DNA from 2 places in the Paenibacillus sp. EKM206P genome. Region 1 is predicted to be linked to the other one. Evidence: riboswitches for the same ligand, from Rfam matches in the RefSeq annotation. Region 1 holds a riboswitch; the other holds the start of a gene.

Region 1 (4,431 bases):
TAGTCGCCTTGTTTTATAGAGGAAAAGTAATTGGTTTAAAGCTTAGAAATTACGACTTATTCTTCTTGATTGATGCGTTGCGTGTAAGTGATTCGGTCAAACGCTTGCCAGTCGGCGTCTGAGCCAAGCCGCCTTTGGCGGTCTCGCGGTGCTTCGACGGCATCGCGCTGCCGACTTCAAGCATCACGTCAATGACTTCGTCAGACGGAATAGCGCTGCGCACACCCGCCAAAGCCATGTCCGCTGCGGCAAGCGCAGTCACGGCTCCCAGGCCGTTGCGCACGATGCACGGAATCTCCACGAGTCCGGCGACGGGGTCGCAGATTAGGCCGAGCGTGTTCTTAAGAGCGAGGCCTACGGCGTGAACAGCCTGTTCAGGTGTACCACCGCGTAGCTCGACCATAGCGCCAGCGGCCATCCCGATAGCTGAGCCAATCTCAGCCTGACAGCCTCCCTCCGCGCCAGAAATGAAGGAGTTGTTGGCGATCACGTAGCCAATGGCTCCAGCGGCGAATAGGCCGTTCACCATATGCTCATCATCCCAGCCGAACCGTTCCTGCGCACTGATGAACACACCAGGGATAACCCCACATGAGCCTGCGGTAGGAGTGGCGACAATGCGACCCATGGATGCATTAACCTCCGACACGGAGAGGGCATAAGCCATGGCGAGCGCGGAGGCATCACCGGAGCAGGTCTCCCCTGACCGCAGATACTCGGCCAGGCGCTTGCCGTCGCCGCCCGTCAATCCACTGCGGGATACGGTGTCTTGTGTCTGACCGCGATGAACGGCTTCCTTCATGATTTCATAATAATCAGACATTTGGCGAAAGATTTCTTCCTCCGTTGTATTCGTTTCTTGTACCTGCTCTTGAATCATCAAGCGGCCAATCGTGGTGGATTCTTCAGCGCATAAAGCGCTGATCTCATGCAGATGGCTAAACCGCATCGGATTCAGCTCCTTTTTTCAAATTAATCATCTTAATTTCATACATATGAGGTAAAGAACGCAGTTCCGCAATCAGTTCAGCTGGAGCAGAACTGTCCGTTTCAATGGCGGTGAGTGCTTCACCATCCCGGCCTTTGCGATCTACGTGCATATAGGCAATGTTAATGTGGGCCGCGCCCAGCGCTGAAGTTATTGCGCCCAATGTACCGGGCTTATCCGAGTGGAGAAGCACCAGCGTAGGCAGCTCCCCGGTCAGATTGACCCGGAATTCGTTGAGTTGCTGGACATGGATGCTGCCGCCGCCAATGGAGGAGCCCAGCAGTGTGCGCTGATCCTCGCCCTTCCACAACTCGAAACGGACGGTGTTCGGATGAGGAGCGGGGAGTCCACTGACGGCGAATTCCACGGTCATCCCGGCTTGCTCGGCCCATTGCTCGGCATCGGGAATCCGGTGATCGTCCGTATCGTAATTAAGCAGTCCTGCGATGAGCGCCAGATCTGTACCGTGTCCTTTATACGTGTCGGCAAAGGAGCCGTACAGTGTCATACGGGCACGGTCAGGCTGCGCCCCGAGCCAGTGCCGGGCAACGCGTGCGAGTCGCACCGCGCCTGCGGTGTGTGAACTGGAAGGTCCGGTCATGGCCGGGCCGATAATAGAAAATACATCTTTGAAACGCATGGTGTGGCCCCCTGTATGTTCTAATACCATACTATATGGTATTTCCGCGTCTTTGCGCGGTTATGACGGTTCCTAATGCTGACGCACAATGTGAGCACAAAAAAGGACAGGATAAGGAAGTTTCCCTTATCTCTGTCCTCGTTACCTGAGAGTTTCGTGCGGTGTTCTTACCGCCTTACCCCTTGGGTGGCTTGCGCTCTCTCCAGAGTTGCGTCAGATGACGATACATGGACCTGAGAGATTATCCGCCAGCCGGGTGCTGGCGTCTTGCTCCTTCGGTGCCGCCAGAGTGTAAGCCCCCTGGACAGACTCTCCCGTCATCTTCATTCGCGTATACCGTTCTACATGTCTTTCTTAGCGTAATGTATGACGTGCTCGGTGTCAATCACAGGGTTCAATTTTTACATAAACGAGGATTTTGCAAAAAACCAATAAGCGACTTCCAATGAACAATATATAGATCGAAATGGCCTAGTTCGTCTAGATATCGCGCTTTGGAGCGATTGGAATCGAATTTTGCAAAATCCTGAAACAGGTGCATTTCCAATAAAAAAGATTAAAGTTTACATAATTATGGATGAAATCAGGAAGGAATTAGAAGATTGGCGGCTAATCTGATAGAGGACAAGTACATTTATGGAAATCATAGGAGGGATATTGACGTATGGTAAAAGGCTTGCGGTTCACAGGTTCACGCTTAAAAGGGATGCTGCATCTAGCAGCGATCGCATCACTGCTGATCGGGATCTTCGTTCCGTTCGGTCAGGTCAAGGCAGAGGGAGCATTGACAGTAGCCGAAGCACTTCAGGGCCAAAGCAGTGGAGGTACGGTGACGGTAGAAGGTTATATCGTCGGACATGCTACCGGATCGAAAACGGCTAACTTCTCTTCTCCGTTTGCGAATGATTTTAACGTACTGATTGCTGACCAGGCTAATGAACGTAGCACTTCTAATCTATTGGATGTACAGCTGACATCCGCGTACAGAGGGCAATTTGGGCTGTCAGGCCATCCTGAGCTGATCGGCAGCAAAATTCGTGTGACGGGTACACTTGGCGCCTACAATAATTTTGGTGGAGTGAAAAGCCCAAGCGCTGTTGAACTGGTGAGCGGAAGCGAGCCGGGGGAACCTGGTGAACCTGGTGAACCTGAACCTGGCAACCCGGGTCAACCCGGTACTACATTGCCGGATGGAAAAGGCAAAAAGGTGCTGTTCGATAATACGCACGCACAGACCGCTGGCGCAGCAGATTGGGTCATTGACGGCGCCTTCTCTGATTTTGCTAATGGATTGCGTAATGTAGGCTTTACGGTAGACCCATTGAATCGTCCCATTCCTTTTACTTATGGAGAGCAGGCCATAACCTATGACAAGTTGCGCCAATATGATGTGTTCATTATTGGTGAAGCGAATGTTGCCTTTAAGGCATCCGAGCAGGCTGCCCTGCTGCAATACGTGAATAGCGGAGGGAGCGTCTTCTTCATCTCCGATCATTATAATGCAGATCGTAACAAAAACCGTTGGGATTCCTCCGAGGTTATGAATGGCTACCGTCGTGGAGCCTATACTAATCCGGCCAAAGGCATGACTGCAGAAGAAGCTGCATCACCGGCAATGCAAGGATTAACAAGCTCCGATTGGCTGGCGGCCAACTTTGGCGTTCGTTTCCGTTACAATGCGCTCGGTGATGTGAATGCTACCGACATTGTAGCCGCAGATCAATCTTTCGGTATTACCAAGGGTGTGCGCTCGATTGCCATGCATGCAGGATCTACGCTGGCTATTATTGATCCTACCAAGGCTAAAGGCATTGCTTATATCCCTTCAGGCACGAAAAAATGGGGTAATGCGGTAGATCAGGGGGTTTATAACGGCGGGGGCCGTGCGGAAGGACCTTATGCCGCTATCTCCAAGGTAGGCCAAGGCAAGGCAGCATTCATCGGTGATTCTTCCCCTGTAGAAGATGCTACACCGAAATATGTGCGTGAGGAAAACGGACAGTCGAAGAAGACATATGATGGCTTCAAAGAAGTGGATGATTCCACCTTCCTGGTGCAAACGGTTCAATGGCTTGCATGGAAGCAGGACTACACGAAATTGTCCGATGTGGCAGGTTTGACTCTGGATCAACCAACGAAGCTTCTGCCATTCGAGGAACCAGCGGCTTCCACGGAACCGCAACCTGAGCCTTGGTCTGCTCCGGCAGCAGGCTACAAATGGTACGATCCTAGAACATTCAAGTCTGGCTCCTATGGAGCGGCTTCGTAAATTATATTGTCAAGAGCTCAATGTGAGCTTGGGTTAGTTAGTCGTTTGATCCCTGCTGAGGGATCAAACGACTTTTTTTGTGATGAAAATTAACCTATGGTTGGTTATTTCATTACATTTTGTGCCAGAAAGGCCGCACTATTGCTGGATCATTGATTTTTTAAATGATGTTGATAGCATAATCTTAATTGATATATCCATATACTGGTGATAGGATGTATTCAAATTATTCCGACAAAAACGGTATGTAATGTTCATGAGAGGTTTTAAACATCAAACATGGTGAGAATAAGCGGGACAAGACCATGGAGAATGGAGGAAGCGCGCATTGAATACCGAACCTGTGTTGGAAATTAAAGGATTATCCGTATCTTTTCGCATCCAGGATCAATATCACCCCGCAGTCGACCATCTGGATCTGACGGTCAACCCCAATGAAGTGCTGGCTGTAGTCGGAGAATCCGGCTGTGGCAAAAGCGCGTTAGCGCTTTCGATCCCGCAACTGCATGACATGGAACGCACGCGTGTAGAGGG
Region 2 (4,431 bases), on a different contig from region 1:
AAAGTCAATGCCCGTTTCCCAAAACGTGAAGGTGTGGACTTTTACCACCACTACAAAGAAGATATTGCATTGTTCGCTGAAATGGGCTTTAAAGTATTTCGTATGTCCATCCACTGGTCGCGGATTTTCCCGAATGGCTATGATCACGAGCCGAATGAAGCAGGATTGCAATTCTACGACAATGTATTTGATGAGCTGCGCAAATATAATATTGAGCCCTTGGTAACATTGTCACATTATGAAACACCGCTAGGTCTGACTCAGAAGTATAATGGCTGGCTGGGTCGTGAAGTCATACAGCATTACGTCAATTATGCCGAAACGGTGTTTACACGCTATAAGGATAAAGTAAAATACTGGCTGACCTTTAATGAAATCAATGTAATGACCATGAGTCCGTTCACCGGTGGCGGTGTGGTTATTGACCGTGTAGAAAACAAACAGCAAGCGATATATCAAGCATTGCATCATCAATTTGTAGCTAGTGCACTGGCAACCAAACGGGGACATGAGATCATCCCGGGTGCTCAGATCGGCTGTATGTTGGCACGTATAGAAAGCTATCCACATACGTGTAACCCAGCGGATATACTGAAAGCCCAGCATGAAAATCAGATGAACCTATTCTTTACGGATGTGCATGCCCGTGGGGAATATTCCAACTATATGAATCGTTATTTTGAAGAAAATAATATTGTGATCCAGACAGAACCCGGCGATGACGAAATTTTGAAAAATAATACAGTTGATTTTATCTCATTTAGCTACTACATGACCTTGACCGTATCGGCAGGTCCAGAAGGCGAGAAAGCAGCAGGAAACCTGATTGGCGGCGTGAAAAATCCGTATCTGCAGTCCTCCGACTGGGGATGGCAGATCGATCCGATCGGCCTGCGTGTTACACTGAATACGTTTTATGATCGCTATCAAAAGCCTCTGTTCATCGTGGAAAATGGCTTGGGTGCATATGATAAGGTGGAGGAAGATGGCTCTGTGCATGACACATATCGCATTGATTACTTGCGTCAGCATATTGCCCAAATGAAGGAAGCGATTGCCGACGGTGTTGATCTGATTGGTTACACCAGCTGGGGCCCTATCGACCTTGTGAGCATGTCTACTTCCGAAATGTCCAAGCGCTACGGATTTATTTACGTTGATCTGGATGATGACGGTAACGGAACGCTCAAACGCTCCAAAAAAGACTCTTTTAATTGGTATAAAAATGTGATAGCAACCAATGGTGAAGAATTGTAATTCCATATCATCTCGGGCGGGTATAGCAGAGGACATCCTAAGGATGCGATCTGCTGTACCCGCTTTTTTGATAGACTCAATAATAATATTTCAGAGGGCTTCACAAACTTTTCACTTGTAATAAGCTGAAAGTTTTCTGTATAATGAATAAAAATTTCATATGTCTGGTTGATGTTTGCGGGAGATGGAACGAAGGTTCCGACCGAAGGGGCAAAACTCTCAGGTGCTTAGGCTGGTTACAGCCACAAGCGGGGACCGTAAACGGACAGAACTCTGGAGAGACCCTTAATTGGGCGCCGAAGGTGCACCGCAGAGAACATCTGCTTAAACTCTCAGGCAAAAGGACAGAGACGCGAATAACCTGTGACAGGGAATACCCTAGGCTTTTTTATGAGCTATTAGAGGTAGAAACCTGCACAAGATGGTTGTATTTTTTCGTGCCTTTAACCTCTCCAGGAGTCGAATCAGCTGATTTGACTCTTTTTTGTTTTCTAATATGTTGGAGGAGCGGGTTGAAAATGAATTTGGTACATGTGTTAGAAACGATTGACAGCTGGATATGGGGAGCGCCGCTTCTTATTCTCGTGATGGGCACGGGGTTGTGGCTAACGATCCGCTTGAAGCTGCTTCAGGTTATTCGATTGCCTTTGGCGCTCAAGCTAATTGGTAAAGCGCCGGACGAAGGTAGCGGAGATGTAAGCAGCTTCGGTGCATTGAGTACGGCACTGGCAGCTACTGTAGGTACAGGAAGTATTGTTGGCGTGGCGACAGCGATCAAGCTGGGTGGGCCCGGTTCATTATTCTGGATGCTGGTTGCAGCTTTTTTCGGGATGGCAACCAAATATGCGGAAGGATTATTATCCGTTAAATACCGTGTTAAAGACCGGAACGGACAATTTTCGGGTGGTCCGATGTATTATATTGAAAACGGACTTGGCCGCCGTTTCAAGCCGCTGGCGATGTTGTTTGCCTTTTCTGGTGTTCTTGTAGCCCTATTTGGAATCGGTACTTTTCCGCAAGTAAAGGCTATCGTTTCTTCGACGGAAAGTAGCTTTGGAGTGCCAACGGTAGTTACAGCGATCATTATTTCCGTGTTAACTGCTGTTGTTACGATTGGAGGACTCAAAAGTATTGCCAAGGTATCCACAAAGATTGTTCCATTCATGTCGGGGCTCTATATCGTAGTTTGCTTAATTGTACTCATTAAGTTTGCAGGAGAGCTTCCTCATGCGATTGCTTTAGTATTACAAGGGGCCTTCTCGACCACATCTGCAACGGGTGGATTTGCCGGAGCGACGATTATGTTGGCGATGCGAAGTGGAGTTGCCAGAGGTATTTTTGCTAATGAAGCCGGTTTGGGAAGTGCGCCAATTGCAGCAGCTGCTGCTAAGACGAAATGGCCTGCAGAACAAGGGTTGATATCCATGACAGGCGTATTTATCGATACGATGATTATTTGTAATCTGACGGGATTTACGTTGCTGGTTACGGGAATATGGAGTGGAAATGACGATGGAGGTCTGATGACCCAGCATGCGTTTTCCAGTGCCTTTCCGGCTGGTGCAGAACTCGTGACGATTAGCCTTATTTTATTTGCATTCACAACGATACTGGGCTGGAATTACTACGGGGAACGTTGTGTTGAATATTTACTGGGTGTCAAATGGATTAAACCATACCGTTATTTGTTCATCGCACTTGTGGCAGGAGGTGCGTTCATCAAGTTGGAAGCCATTTGGCTGCTGGCAGATATCTTTAACGCAATGATGGCTTTCCCGAATCTGATTGCACTGCTTGGCTTATCGGGAATCGTAGTTGCAGAAACCCGAACCTATATGGATTCTCTGTATCCTAATAAGAAAAAGGGCATTCTTGCAGGTGCCAGTGTAGGGGCAGCTATTCAAGTAGAAGAAAAGGGACAAACGGTTAATTCATAAATTCCAAAAGGGAGTGCCCTCAGCCATCACAGGCTTGAGGACACTCCCTTTTTAAATGTTATAACGATGCGCGCAAAATAGCTAAAATATCTCCTTGATTAAGCTTTTTATAGTTACCGAAGCCTCCGTATTCCATTTCACGGGCTGCAATGTTTGCGATTTTTTCCAATTGCTCATCATTAATATTGTAATCGGCCAGGGTGGAAGGGGCACCGAGACTTGTCCAGAATGCACTAAGACGGTCAATACCTTCCAAGGCGATTTCTCTATCTGTTTTACCTACGGTGTCTAAGTCAAACATACTGAGCATCAGCCGTTTCATGCGTGCAGCATCCTGATCCACCGTATGTCTCATCCAGTTGGGGAATAGGATCGCCAGACCGCCAGCATGAGGAATATCATATACAGCAGATAATGCATGTTCAATCGTATGCGAAGCCCAGTCCCCGAAGTAGCCCATTTGCAGTGTTCCGTTAAGAGCAATCGTTCCGGCATATAAAATCGTTTCGCGATGCTCGTAGTTGTGCAAATCCTCCAACAGCTTAGGTGCAGTTTCGATTACGGTTTGCAGCACGGAAAAGCACATACGATCTTGCAACGGTGTGTTTTTAACATTGTGAAAATACTGTTCAAATACATGGCTCATCATATCCACCATGCCATATACCGTCTGATCACGTGGCACAGAGAAGGTGTTTTTTGGGTCCAGAATCGAGAATTTCGGATGCGTCACCGCGCTGCCCCATACGTATTTTTCGTTTGTTTCCCAGTTGGTGATAACAGAATCTGGATTCATTTCTGAACCGGTAGCGGCGAGTGTGAGGATGGTACCGAATGGCAGAGCCTGGGTAGGCATGTGCTTTTTATTGATAATATCCCACACATCGCCGTCATATTCAGCCCCTGCTGCGATGGCTTTGGTGCAATCAATAACGCTTCCGCCGCCTACTGCAAGTAAGAAGTCGATGTTTTCATTTCGGCAAATGTCGATGCCCTTCTTAACGGTGGACAAGCGCGGATTCGGCTCTACGCCGGACAATTCATGAATGTTAAGATGTAGCGGCTCTAACGCGTTTAATACCTGGTCATACAGACCATTTCGCTTGACACTTCCGCCTCCGTATATCAGTAAAATATTTTTGCCGTAATTCAGCAGCTCCTGCTGCAGTTCTTCAATTTGATTGTCTCCAAATATTAATTTGGTGGGGTTATAATATGTGAATTTGTTCATCTGGAA

What was found. Region 1 has a riboswitch for glycine ahead of sdaAB (L-serine ammonia-lyase, iron-sulfur-dependent subunit beta). Riboswitches for the same ligand answer to the same signal wherever they lie in the genome.
Region 2: linked by a shared signal. The riboswitch ahead of G9G53_RS15385 (alanine/glycine:cation symporter family protein) and the one ahead of sdaAB (L-serine ammonia-lyase, iron-sulfur-dependent subunit beta) in region 1 are both predicted to bind glycine.

Annotation. Positions count from the first base shown of each region.
Region 1 covers NZ_JAAMNQ010000005.1:15,213-19,643, forward strand. Annotated here, with positions in the region: gene sdaAA (L-serine ammonia-lyase, iron-sulfur-dependent, subunit alpha) at 50-949, opposite strand; gene sdaAB (L-serine ammonia-lyase, iron-sulfur-dependent subunit beta) at 939-1,628, opposite strand; glycine riboswitch at 1,840-1,955, opposite strand; gene G9G53_RS12390 (DUF6359 domain-containing protein) at 2,293-3,897, shown strand; gene G9G53_RS12395 (ABC transporter ATP-binding protein) at 4,226-4,431, shown strand, end outside.
Region 2 covers NZ_JAAMNQ010000006.1:275,902-280,332, forward strand. Annotated here, with positions in the region: gene G9G53_RS15380 (glycoside hydrolase family 1 protein) at 1-1,257, shown strand, start outside; glycine riboswitch at 1,426-1,512, shown strand; glycine riboswitch at 1,521-1,615, shown strand; gene G9G53_RS15385 (alanine/glycine:cation symporter family protein) at 1,776-3,194, shown strand; gene G9G53_RS15390 (iron-containing alcohol dehydrogenase) at 3,253-4,425, opposite strand.